3 regions of the Phyllobacterium sp. LjRoot231 genome follow, and region 1 is predicted to be linked to each of the others. Evidence: riboswitches for the same ligand, from Rfam matches in the RefSeq annotation. Region 1 holds a riboswitch; each other region holds the start of a gene.

Region 1 (4,278 bases):
CTTGCCCGAACCGAGGAAGCCGGTGATGACCGTTGCCGGAATCTTGTGATCAAGCATCTTGTGACCCTGCATATTCTTATCCCTTCATTTTGAGCGGCAGTCCTGCTGCCACGAAATAGACTGTTGCCGCAGCGCTAGCCACGGCTTGATGGAGGCGGCCCGCATCATCGCGAAACTCGCGCGCCATGCGGTTTTCGGGAACAATGCCGAGACCAACCTCGTTGGAAACAAATACCGCGGCGCCCTTGAGGAGCGGCAGCACCGCAACAAGTTTCGCCGTCTCCGCCTCTATATTGCGCTCGGCCATCATCAGATTGGTGAGCCAAAGCGTGAGGCAATCCACAAGCACCGCTTTGCCGTCCGCACATTCGTTTTGCAAGGTGCCGACAAGGTCGAATGGTTCTTCGATCGTCACCCAGGAGGCACCGCGCCGCTCTTTGTGCAGCCCGATCCGCTCCGACATTTCTTCGTCCCAGGCCCTTCCGGTGGCAACATAGACGGCATCCATGCCAGATGCCTCTATCAGACCTTCCGCAAAGGAGGATTTACCGGAACGCGCGCCGCCCAACACAAAGGTGACCCCGCGTTCCAATGTCGACATCAACCCTCCAGCTCCGATGCCGCATAGTGCTGGATGGCAAAGCCGAGCGCCGTTCCAAGAACTACCCAGAAGAACAAATTGGTCGCCAGAGTCGACACGGCGAATTCTGAAGCCAGTGTGGGTGGTACTGCCGATGTAAGGTCTTCAACTTCCGGCGCACCGTAAACATGCGGGGCGACAATCAGTACGACGCCCAGAACTTTGGCCCAGATTTCCTCGCGTAGAACGATGAGATAGACGCCGCCCGCTGTGAGCACAACCGTGATAAGCCACCACGCCTGCCGCGCGGCGAGGTCGGCAGCAGGCATTGCTGGCAATTCCGGTGCAAGGCTGAATGCGGGCGCAAGGTTGAAAATGAAGAACCCCGCAAGACCCCAGTAGATACCGTTCTGCAGCGTGATCTTGCGGCCAAGGAAAAGTGCCGCGGCACCTGTAACGAGCGCAAAGCCCGCGCCGGCAACGAGGTTGATCAGTAGGGTATTGCCAAAGCGTCCGAATGGCAGTGCCGGGCTGGCCTCTTCTGCGTGTTCATGCGCAACCATCGCAGCGGGGGTACTTTCCGCGGTCGTTGCCGCAGCCGGCTCAGCGGTTGCGTGCTCATGCCCACCGGCATTTTCATATTCTTCGGCATGAAGAATAAGCGGAACGTTCCGCACATACATGGCCGGCGTCAAAAGGATACCGGCAAACAAACCAGCTACGATCGTAGCCAGGAGATATTTGACCAACATGAATCTGCTCCCAAATCCTAAAGCAAGCTGCCGGGTACGCAAAAACGCCCCCGGCAAACAAACCGTAATTTTTCAATGCGTAAGCGCTGGAGGCTGAATCTGTTTATTCAGCCAGTACCAGACTCAATGGCAAGGGAATCCGTATGAATGGCGGGTGTCATGCGCTGTGTCATGCAGTGTTTCGGAATGGGAAAGACCGACACCGTAAATGATGAATACACCAAGCATAAGCGAAAACACCGCCGTCGTCAGACGCGAAGCGAGCGGGAGAGAAATCGTCGAAGTACGTGCAGCAGCCATAACAACCTCCGTGCAGGGCCAGAAGGGACAATCCCCTTCGGTTTTGGGCACTATTGCCCTATGACTGGCAGGTCTCCTGGCTCGCGGGTCGCAAGATCAATGCCGCCTTCCCGGTTTCCCAGTGGCTGCCATCGGCTTTCGCTTCTGGCGCTGACATTGACCCTCGCCGCTCTACAGTCGCGGGGTCGGCTGCGGTTTGGCCGCCCTGATGGGTACGGCCGTCGCATTCCCTTTTGATCCCATGGCCTTTGGCCGATACGGGAACCAATCATGGGTTGGACGTTATTCATCAAGCGCCGGAAATGTCAAACGAAACTGCGAGAGCAACAACAGTTGCCGCGTCATCAACGCAGTTTAGGCATCAGTAATGCGTCGATATCGAGGACTTCCGCCAGTTGGCCGGCTATCGAATCGAGAGCGGCATCCACGCCGGCGTTGTAATCAACGGTGTCGGCAGCGATTCCCATAGATCGTAACAATGCCGCTCTGAAGGCATCCGCCCCGAACAGTCCATGCATGTATGTGCCGAAAACTTTACCGTCGGCGGACATCGCGCCATCTTCGATGCCATTAATGCGGGACGTCGGACGCGTGCAATCCGGCCCAGTTGTTCTGCCAAGATGAATTTCATAGCCTTTCAACGGCAGGTCGAACTGTAGCGAGTGCGCCACGACGTTGCGCACGGTCTTCTCTGGCTCCATCACCGTCTCGATGTCGAGATAGCCGAGGCCTTCGACTTCCGTGACACTTCCTTCAATTCCATCGGGATCGCGGACCGTCCGGCCAAGCATCTGGTAACCGCCGCAAATGCCGATAATGTGGCCGCCACGCCGCCTGTGCATGTCGAGATCGCGGTCCCAGCCATTCTCGCGGAAACGTAGAAGATCACTAATCGTCGATTTGGAACCCGGAATAATTACCAATCCCGCATCCGGCGGTAGCCTCTCCCCGCTCCGCACCATGATCACATCCACCTGCGGTTCGGCCATCAGCGGATCGAGATCGTCGAAATTGGCGATACGATCAAGCACTGGCACCGCGATTTTCAGCGCTTGTCCCTCACCCTTGACCAACCGCTCCAGGACAACGGAGTCTTCCGCCGGTAAACGCGAGGCATCCCGCAGCCACGGAACAACACCAAACGACGGCCAGCCGGTAAATTCGGTGATGGATTTGAGCCCATCATCGAACAGCGAAACATCGCCGCGAAACTTGTTGATGATGTAGCCAATGATCATGTCGCGATCCTCGGGTTGCAGGATCGCGTGCGTGCCAACGATCGACGCGATTACGCCACCCCGGTCGATGTCACCAACCAGAACGACCGGCACGTTGGCCCGTGTGGCAAAGCCCATATTGGCAATGTCCCCGGCGCGCAGGTTGATTTCCGCCGGTGACCCCGCACCCTCGACGACAACGAGATCGGCGCCATCGCGTACGATATCCCAGGACGCCATCACCGCATCGAGAAGCTGCGCCTTGAATTTCTGATAGTCACTGCCCTTTGCCTGCCCCCAGACCTTGCCCTGAACGATGATCTGACTGCCGGTTTCCGACTGCGGTTTCAGGAGGACCGGGTTCATATGCACTGATGATGGTACGCCGCATGCAAGTGCCTGGAGCCATTGCGCCCGGCCAATCTCGCCGCCATCGTCGCTGACCGCTGCATTATTGGACATGTTCTGCGGTTTGAAGGGACGTACTTTCAACCCGCGATTGCGAGCAAGCCGGCAAAGTCCAGCCACCAGGACGGATTTCCCAACATCAGAGCCTGTTCCCTGCAACATGATTGCGCGTGTCATGGGCTTTGAGTAGCGGATATGTCTTTCTCTTCCTAGCCCCATCCAAAGCTCATCTGAATCGTTGCGCCACTTGGCGCATGGGATAGAGTGATGGTAACCAGAATACAGGGAGGTTAGCATGGATACGCTCGTGGATTCGGCGTCCGGCCAATTCGAGCTAAATGAGGATCAACTGGCAATCCAGGACATGGCCCGGGCGTTTGCAGCAGACCGCGTAGCGCCCAATGCGCTCGCCTGGGATCGTGACAAACATTTTCCGGCAGACGTTATTCGTGAAACCGGCCCGCTGGGCATGGGCGGGATTTATGTGCGCGAAGATGTGGGCGGGTCGGGGCTGAAGCGGCTGGATGCCGTGCTGATTTTCGAAGCGTTGTCGGCGGCGTGCCCGGCATTCTCGGCGTTCATATCGATTCACAATATGGGAACATGGATGATCGATCTGTTTGGCAATGAGGAGCAGCGTCAGCGCTTCGTGCCGAGACTGACATCCATGGAGTGGCTTGCCAGCTATTGCCTGACCGAGCCCAATTCGGGCTCGGATGCCGCAGCGCTGAAGACCCGTGCCGTGCTCGATGGCGATCATTATGTGCTGAACGGCGCCAAGCAGTTCATTTCCGGTGCGGGCGATTCAGATTTGTACGTCACCATGGTACGCACTGGTGAGGATGGGCCAAAGGGAATTTCGGCGCTTGTCATCCCGAAGGATGCTCCGGGCCTTTCCTTTGGCGCCAACGAATACAAGATGGGCTGGAACGCCCAATCGACCAGGCAGGTTATTTTCGACAATTGCCGGGTTCCTGTGGCAAACCGGCTTGGCGAGGAAGGCGACGGTTTCCGTATCGCC
Region 2 (4,278 bases), 220 kb from region 1:
TTCAATGGCCAGACGCGAAAGCGGGTGTGGCAAAGGAGTAGCTTAACCTGAGCGGATGCCCGAAATACTCCGCCCATCCATTGCCACAGGAGCCCCTTTCGCCTACATACGGCGCAAATTCATGTCCCTAAAATCCCGAACACCGGAGTGACGCGCGTTATGGCACGCCAATTCATTTATCATATGGCCGGCCTGAACAAGGCATATGGAACCAAGAAGGTTCTTGAAAACATTCACCTTTCCTTCTACCCCGATGCCAAGATCGGTATCCTCGGACCGAACGGCGCAGGTAAGTCGACGATCCTCAAGATCATGGCGGGCTTCGACAAGGAATATACCGGCGAGGCCTGGCTCGCTGATGGCGCGACCGTTGGTTATCTCGCTCAGGAGCCCGTTCTCGATCCCACCAAGGACGTTATGGGCAACGTCATGGATGGTGTGGCCGACAAGAAAGCGATCCTCGACCGCTATAATGAAGTCATGATGAATTATTCCGACGAGACCGCCGACGAGGGCGCGAAGTTGCAGGATATCATCGATTCCAAGAACCTTTGGGATCTGGAATCGCAGGTCGAAATGGCCATGGAGGCATTGCGCTGCCCGCCCGGTGATAGCGAAGTAACCAACCTTTCCGGCGGTGAGCGCCGCCGCGTGGCGCTCTGCAGGCTCCTCCTGTCGCAGCCGGACCTGCTGCTCCTTGACGAGCCGACCAACCATCTGGATGCCGAAACCACGGCCTGGCTTGAAAAGCACCTGCGCGAATACAAGGGCTCAGTCCTGCTGATTACCCACGATCGCTACTTCCTCGACAACGTGACAGGCTGGATTCTCGAACTCGATCGTGGTCGCGGTATTCCCTACGAAGGCAATTACTCGGCCTATCTCGGCGCCAAGTCCAAGCGCATGCAGCAGGAAGGCCGCGAAGACGACTCGCGCCAGAAGGCTTTGGAGCGCGAGCGCGAATGGATTTCGGCGAGCCCCAAGGCGCGGCAGGCAAAGTCCAAGGCGCGTATCAAAGCCTATGACGCATTGGTCGATGCGGCCAATGATCAGCGTCCGGGTGATGCGCAGATACTCATTCCGGCGGGTGAGCGTCTCGGCCAGGTCGTGATCGAAGCGGAAGGTCTCACCAAATCCTTTGGGGATCGTCTGCTCATCGAAAACCTTACGTTCAAGCTGCCGCCCGGCGGCATTGTCGGCATTATCGGCCCGAACGGTGCAGGTAAAACCACCCTGTTCAAGATGATCACCGGGCAGGAAAAGCCTGATTCCGGTTCCATCCGTATTGGTGAAACCGTGCATCTTGGCTATGTCGATCAAAGCCGCGATCATCTGAAGGCGGACAAGAACGTCTGGGAAGAAATTTCCGGCGGCAATGAAATTATCAAGCTCGGCAAGTACGAGATGAATTCGCGTGCCTATGTCTCGGCGTTCAACTTCAAGGGCGGCGACCAGCAGCAGAAGGTCGGCAATCTCTCCGGCGGTCAGCGCAATCGCGTGCATCTCGCCAAGATGCTGCAGGCTGGCGGCAATGTTCTTCTTCTCGATGAGCCTACCAACGATCTCGATACTGAAACCCTGGCGGCGCTGGAAGATGCCTTGGAAAAATATGCAGGCTGCGCCGTGATCATCAGCCACGATCGCATGTTCCTCGACCGGCTGGCGACGCATATCCTCGCATTCGAAGGCGACAGCCATGTAGAATGGTTCGAAGGCAATTTCGAGGACTATGAGAACGACAAGATCCGCCGCCTTGGCCCTGACAGCGTCAATCCAAAGCGTCCGAGCTACAAGCCGCTGACACGCTAGATGTTCGTGGGAGAGTGGAGACGTCCTCCCATCACCATTTTTGACGAACCCATCAGGCTTATTTGCTGGTTTTCGTGGCCTGAATTTCTAGTATGCGGGGAATTTCATGGAGTTGCGCAATGACTGACCTGTTTGAAACCAGAACGGAAATACTCCCCTCGCGCAAGCTTAGCGGCCGGGTAGGCGGGCTGTTCGAAGCTCTCGCAGGCGATTTCGTCACGACGCCTGCAGCTTCGCTTGAGCTCACTTTCGATGGGATCGTTGGCGATTTCCATGCCGGCCCCACGCGTAAATCTGGTGGGCGTGAGCCTTGGTATCCGCGTGATACAGAAATGCGCAATGAGCGCCAGCTTTCCATTCTCGCCTCGGACGAATTGGCGGAAGTTGCTGCTGGAATGGGTCTGCCGGCACTGAAAGCTGAATGGATCGGTGGCAATATGGTCATCGACGGGATCGCCTCGCTTTCGATGCTGCCACCGCGCACGTTGATGTTCTTCGAAGGTGGCGTGACACTGAAGGTCGACGGGCAGAATGCGCCCTGCAAGCTCGCGGGACGCTCTATCGGCGAACATGCACGAACTGAGGATCATATGACGACGGCGCTTGATTTCGTCCGGGTATCGAGGCGCCTGCGCGGCATCGTGGCCTGGGTCGAGAAGCCGGGCACCATTCGCGCCGGTGAAAAGGTCGATGTGCGCGTGCCCGAGCAATGGATTTACCAGGCCTGAGGCTTGCGCCGGGAAACTTTCTGTGGCGAATAGATTGAAGGTCCGGTGCCTGCCGCTTGCGGGAGAATCGGGAAGCCGGTGAGAATCCGGCACGTGCCCAACGCTGTAAAGGGGATGGGCCGCGCAGATGCCACGGATATACCGGAAGGCGCGCGGTTCAGATGAACCTCAGTCAGAAGACCGGCCGGACCTTATAGCTCGAACCGCGCGGACGGCGGGGAGGGTTTCAAGCGTTGTTGGGAGTAAACAATGCACGATGTTTCATATGGTCCGGTCACCGCTGATTGCTTTTCCGATGATGAGCGCGCTGCGGTCTATAAAGCCATCTATACAAGGCGCGACGTGCGCGACCAGTTCCTGCCGCGAGCGGTCCCCGAGGATGTGCTGATGCGGCTGCTGGACGCTGCGCACCATGCGCCGTCGGTCGGGTTCATGCAGCCGTGGAACTTCATCATTATCCGGGATGAGGCGCGAAAGGTTGAAATTCATCGCGCTTTTTCTCGCGCCAACGAGGAAGCTAAGTCGCTGTTCAGTGACGAACGGCAAGCGCTTTATGCTTCGCTGAAGCTCGAAGGTATTCTCAAAGCGCCGATCAATCTGTGCATCACCTGCGATCGTACCCGCGGCGGCAAGGTCGTTCTCGGCCGGACACATAACCCCCAGATGGATCTCTACAGCACGGTTTGTGCCGTACAGAACCTCTGGCTAGCAGCGCGCGCCGAGGGCATCGCCGTCGGTTGGGTCAGCATTTACCACGATCAGGATATGCGCCGTATCCTGGGCATTCCGGGTCATGTCGAGATCATTGCGTACCTCTGTATCGGTTATGTCGATGAACTCTACGACACGCCGGAACTGGAAAGGCGCGGCTGGCGTAACAGGCTACAGCTGGAAGAACTGATATTCGAAGAAGCGTGGCAGGGAACCGCCGAGATTAGCTCGGATCTTCCTCGTCCGGGTCCAGCAGGCGTGTTGCCCGCCATTCCGTCAACTTCCGATTGATGGCATCGAGTACGAAGAATCGCGCGGAGTCCTTGTCGTACCCCTCGTCGCGCAAGGCATCGTAATCCGTATGCTGGTGCCGGACATGCGCCACGGCCGCGAGCCAGACGGCGATGGGGGGCGGCAGGCCTCTCATATGCGGTGCGCCGGCGGCAGCTCTTATCGGTTCCGAATCCGAATAGGGTACCGCCGGGAGAAGCAGCGTCAGCGCCTTGTTGATTGCACGCTGGCGGTTTGTTCCTGTGCTCATGCGGATTCCTTGCGTGATTCTCGGTCCTATTTCAGACGCGGCAAAATTTGTCGTCAACGGCAAAAACAACTTGCCAAAATTTTATTTCTCACATAAACATATCTTTATGTCTTTTGAGGTGAATGATGGACAAACGTGATCTCAATCTTGATCTGATGGTCGATACGCTGAAAGCGGCGGCAGAGCCAAGCCGTTTACGCATTCTGGCGCTGTTGTCTCGCGGCGATCTGACCGTTTCAGACCTTACGACTATTCTCGGCCAGTCGCAGCCTCGTGTATCGCGTCATCTCAAGCTGCTGTTTGAAGCAAGCCTCATCAATCGCTATCAGGAGGGTTCCTGGGCTTATTTCCGTTTGGCGGAATCGCTGATCGTCGGCGACATTGCCCGCTCCCTTTTGGATCGTCTCGATTATTCCGATCCTTTGCTGGATCGTGACCTTGAACGACTTTCCTCGGTGAAACTGCAGCGGCGCGAGCGTGCGGCTGCCT
Region 3 (4,278 bases), 1.7 Mb from region 1:
GAAGCCACGGTTTGCGGCGCATTCCGCGCCGCAGGGGCTCCCGGTTGGGCTACCGAATCCGGCAGAGGACCGCGCTCGACCGACGGATCGACCGGGACGATAAAGGGATATTCCGATGGAGGAACATGCGGCAAGGATCCCAGCGGCAGCCGATAGCCAACAGGAGAATCCCCCGGCACAAGGAACAGTTTGCCACGGCGCGTCGTCCATTTCTCGCTGCGCCAGCGCGGGCCGGCGGCGGCCTGGCTGTTCCATCGCTGCACCGGCAGAACGAAACCCGTGGGTTCCGTCAGTCCGCGCTCGAAGACGCGGGCCATGCGGCTGCGCTCTTCGGGGTCCTTCAGCTTTGAATTGGACGGATCGACATTCGCGGGGAGGTTGCCTTCCTTGACGATCCATTCCGCCGGGTCTTCATAGGCAGGCGCGACCATCTCGTTCTCGACGCCGAGCACCTCGGCTATGCCGGTGAGAAGCTTGCCCGCATCCTCCGGCTTGACCTTGGCCTTGCTGTTTTCCGCTGCGATCAAATCCGGATTGATCCAGATCGGCTTGCCGTCCTTGCGCCAATAGAGCGAAAAGGTCCAACGCGGCAGGCTTTCGCCCGGATACCACTTTCCCTGCCCGTAATGCAGGAAGCCCCCCGGCGCAAAACGCTCGCGCAGACGGCGGATCAGCTTGTCGGCCTTTTCGCGTTTTGTCGGGCCGACGGCATCGGTGTTCCACTCGCCGGACTCGAAATCATCGATCGAAACGAATGTTGGCTCGCCGCCCATGGTCAGGCGCACATCGCGCTCTATCAGGAACGCGTCGACCTTTTCGCCAAGTGCATCCAGCGCGGTCCAGGATTCATCCGAGAACGGCTTGGTGATACGTGGGTGTTCGGAAACGCGGGTGACGCGCATGTCGAAGCCGAATTCGACATTTGCGGGTTCCGCCATGCCGGAGATGGGCGCGGCGTTTCGGTAGTGCGGTGTGGCAGCAAGCGGCACGTGGCTTTCGCCAGTCAAAAGGCCGGATGTCGGATCAAGGCCAATCCAGCCTGCACCCGGCAGATAGACTTCGCACCAAGCGTGGAGATCGGTGAAATCCTTGTCAGTCCCGGCCGGTCCGTCCAGCGAAACCAGATCGGGCTTTAACTGGATCAGGTAACCGGAAACAAAGCGCGCGGCGAGTCCGAGATGGCGCAGCGCCTGCACCAGCAGCCAGCTCGAATCGCGGCAAGAACCTGTGCGTACGTCGAGTGTAACCTCAGGCTCCTGCACGCCGGTTTCCATTCGAATGACGTAGCCGACCTCGCGCTGGATACGCGCATTGAGGTCCACGACGAAATTCACCGTGTTGGTCGGCGTCCGGTCGACAGTCGCGAGAAAATTCGACAGCAGCGGGCCGATTGGCTCAGGTTTCAGATAGATCGAAAGGTCTTCGCTGATGTCTTCCGGATAGGCGAAAGGCCAGGTCTCGGCAACGGGTTCGACGAAGAAGTCGAACGGATTGTAGACCGTCATGTCCGCTATCAGATCGACCTCGATCTTCAGCTCCGTCACCGGCTCCGGGAAGACGAAGCGCGCCAGGAAATTACCATACGGATCCTGCTGCAGATTGACGAAATGATTTGCCGGACTGACCTTCAGCGAATGGCTCAGGACTTTCGTGCGGGAATGAGGCGCAGGTTGCAGGCGGATCACTTGCGGCCCGAGCATGATCGGGCGGTCATATTTGTAGTGGGTCAGATGATAGACTGCTGCGTGAATTGCCATGTCGCCTCAAATTGTTTTTCTGAAATGCTCGTCCCGCATGAAACCTAGCCTACTCCATCCCGTTGTTAAATGTCCCCTGCCAATTATTTTAGCATATCAGATGTTTGCCGCATTAACGGGCTTGCACTAGAAATTCATCCCGGCGCGCGCAACCTGGAACCTCATCTCCCTGCAATGATGCAACCCTGCATTCGTTGCAGCCATGGTCGAACAAAGCCACCTTCGTTTCGTTTTGCGAGTGAAGCAGCAAGCGCCGAGCCAGCCGGTGCATCGGAGAAGATTGGCCTCTCCGACCTAAGGGCAAGGGCCTTGCTCGCAAGACAGGAGGTGACGCTATGTGGTTCTTACCACTGCGTATCACCCTGGAATTGAAAAAGACCCGGACGAGCTGGACACTCACCATCCGGGTCCTCTTTTAATAGCCAGGAAAACGGAAGGCAGGCGAAAGCTTGCCTTCCACTCCCCAACGAAACATAGCATTTCTCTATTTTTTTCCAAGCTCTATATGTTTCAGCGAAAGAGGTTTCATGCGAACGTTCTTTCATCTAATGATCGTCACTGATGGTTTCTCCGGCAAGACAACGCTGGAGATGAAAAGGGAACACGGTGAGGCGTACCCAAAAGGGACCGAGACCGTGGCTGCCCCCGCAACTGTAAACGGTGAGCGATGATCCCGCATGTCGCCCGGCGTTTTGCCGGTCAGCTCCACGCGGGCCTGATCCTCACCTGCGCACTGCTGGGCGCAACGTTGATCCTCCTGAGCGACCTTGCAGCACGGCTCCTGCTCGCGCCGCAGGAACTGCCCATCGGCATTGTCACAAGCTCGATCGGCGCGTTTTTCGTGGTGACGCTGCTGTTACGGAAGCGCTCGGGCTAGAGCTTTCCGCGGGCCACAAAGCTCGGATTGGCGAAATCAGCGTCATTGGCCTGATTGCGGCGGCCATAGGTCAGCGGCTTGCCGTCAAGTGTCAGCGTGATCCCACCCGCAGCGCGCAACACCGCATCGCCTGCTGCCGTGTCCCATTCCATCGTGCGGCTCAGCCGCGGATAGATATCCGCCTCGCCTCGCGCCACCAGTCCGAATTTGATCGATGAACCGACCGACACGCAATCGGCGATGGTGAATTCCTTCAAATAATCGTCAGTTTCCGGCGTGCGGTGCGAGCGGCTGGCGACGGCGATCATTTCCTTCGGCGCAGTCCGGCACGAAATGCTGTTGCGCGTGGTTACGCTCCCCATGTGGTCGATGGTCACTTCCTGCGCACCCTTCGGCCCGCCGGTAAATAGCCACCCACGCACCGGAGCATAGACGATACCCAGCACCGGAGCGCCGTGTTCAATCAGAGCGATATTGACGGTGAAATCACCGTTGCGATTGACGAATTCGCGCGTTCCATCGAGCGGATCGACCAGATAGAAGCGGTCGCCGAGATCACCGGGCACATGCCCGCCAGAAATCTCTTCTTCCGCCACAATCGGGATTTCCGGTGTTGCACGGCGCAGCGCCTCCAGAATAATGGCTTCTGCCGCGTGGTCTGCCGCCGTCACCGGCGATTTGTCGTCTTTCAACGCAACGTCGCAGCCCTCTATATAGATGCGCAGAATTTCGCGCCCGGCGGCAATCGCCGTCTCTTCAAAGATGGAGAGAAGCGCGGTGTAGTTGATCGGAAGTAGAGTATGCATAGATATTTCCGGATTACGCTGCGATGGTGCCACCTTACCCTCCCCTTGTGGGGAGGGAGGCTGCGAAGCAGCAGGGAGGGGTTCTTTGCAGCGATTAATCTGGCAATGGCTTTGCGCCTTTTTTGTATTCAGGAAAGCCCCTCCCCGGACCTACGGTCCGTCCCTCCCCACAAGGGGGAGGGTAAGAAGCGGCACTTAAATCGACCACGAACTTTGATCGTAGTTGAAGATGATGCCATGTTCAGTGAGCAGCTTTTCGACTTCGGAAGCAAGTTCCTCTGTCGTCCGGCCAACGGTCTTCAGGTGAAGTTCCGGGTTCTCCGGCGCCTCGTACGGCGAGTCCACACCGGTGAAATTCTTGATTTCGCCGCGCAACGCCTTGGCATAGAGCCCTTTCGGATCGCGCCGTGCGCATTCCTCGAATGGCGTATCCACGAAGATTTCCATGAACTCCCCATCACTCAACAGCTCGCGCACCATCCGGCGTTCGGAGCGGAAGGGCGAAATGAAAGAGACGAGCACGATCAGGCCCGCATCCGCCATCAACTTTGCCACCTCGCCGACGCGGCGGATATTTTCGACGCGATCCTCCTCGGTGAAGCCGAGATCGCGATTGAGGCCGTGGCGGACATTGTCGCCATCGAGGATGTAGGTGTGCTTACCGAGCGAAGACAGACGCTTTTCAACCAGATTGGCGACCGTCGATTTGCCTGACCCCGAAAGACCCGTGAACCACAGCACTGCCGGCTTCTGGTCTTTCTGTGCGGCACGCGATGCCTTGTCGACGTCGAGCGCCTGCCAATGCACGTTGGAAGCACGGCGTAGCGCGAAGTCGACC

Evidence for each region. A riboswitch is a leader RNA that binds a small molecule or an ion and turns the genes downstream of it on or off. The one in region 1 is predicted to bind cobalamin.
Region 2: linked by a shared signal. The riboswitch ahead of bluB (5,6-dimethylbenzimidazole synthase) and the one ahead of ACSQ3H_RS11695 (CbtB domain-containing protein) in region 1 are both predicted to bind cobalamin.
Region 3: linked by a shared signal. The riboswitch ahead of ACSQ3H_RS20290 (iron chelate uptake ABC transporter family permease subunit) and the one ahead of ACSQ3H_RS11695 (CbtB domain-containing protein) in region 1 are both predicted to bind cobalamin.

Annotation. Positions count from the first base shown of each region.
Region 1 is NZ_CAXUQT020000001.1:2,383,911-2,388,188, reverse strand. Features, by position in the region: gene cobW (cobalamin biosynthesis protein CobW) at 1-57, opposite strand, end outside; gene cobU (bifunctional adenosylcobinamide kinase/adenosylcobinamide-phosphate guanylyltransferase) at 77-601, opposite strand; gene ACSQ3H_RS11700 (CbtA family protein) at 601-1,332, opposite strand; gene ACSQ3H_RS11695 (CbtB domain-containing protein) at 1,456-1,632, opposite strand; cobalamin riboswitch at 1,682-1,916, opposite strand; gene ACSQ3H_RS11690 (cobyric acid synthase) at 1,977-3,434, opposite strand; gene ACSQ3H_RS11685 (isobutyryl-CoA dehydrogenase) at 3,553-4,278, shown strand, end outside.
Region 2 is NZ_CAXUQT020000001.1:2,164,338-2,168,615, forward strand. Features, by position in the region: gene ettA (energy-dependent translational throttle protein EttA) at 160-1,809, shown strand; gene ACSQ3H_RS10590 (MOSC domain-containing protein) at 1,929-2,537, shown strand; cobalamin riboswitch at 2,564-2,740, shown strand; gene bluB (5,6-dimethylbenzimidazole synthase) at 2,787-3,539, shown strand; gene ACSQ3H_RS10600 (DUF2293 domain-containing protein) at 3,472-3,789, opposite strand; gene ACSQ3H_RS10605 (ArsR/SmtB family transcription factor) at 3,915-4,278, shown strand, end outside.
Region 3 is NZ_CAXUQT020000001.1:4,059,358-4,063,635, forward strand. Features, by position in the region: gene ACSQ3H_RS20285 (DUF2126 domain-containing protein) at 1-1,757, opposite strand, end outside; cobalamin riboswitch at 2,304-2,494, shown strand; gene ACSQ3H_RS20290 (iron chelate uptake ABC transporter family permease subunit) at 2,476-2,634, shown strand; gene cysQ (3'(2'),5'-bisphosphate nucleotidase CysQ) at 2,631-3,440, opposite strand; gene cysN (sulfate adenylyltransferase subunit CysN) at 3,636-4,278, opposite strand, start outside.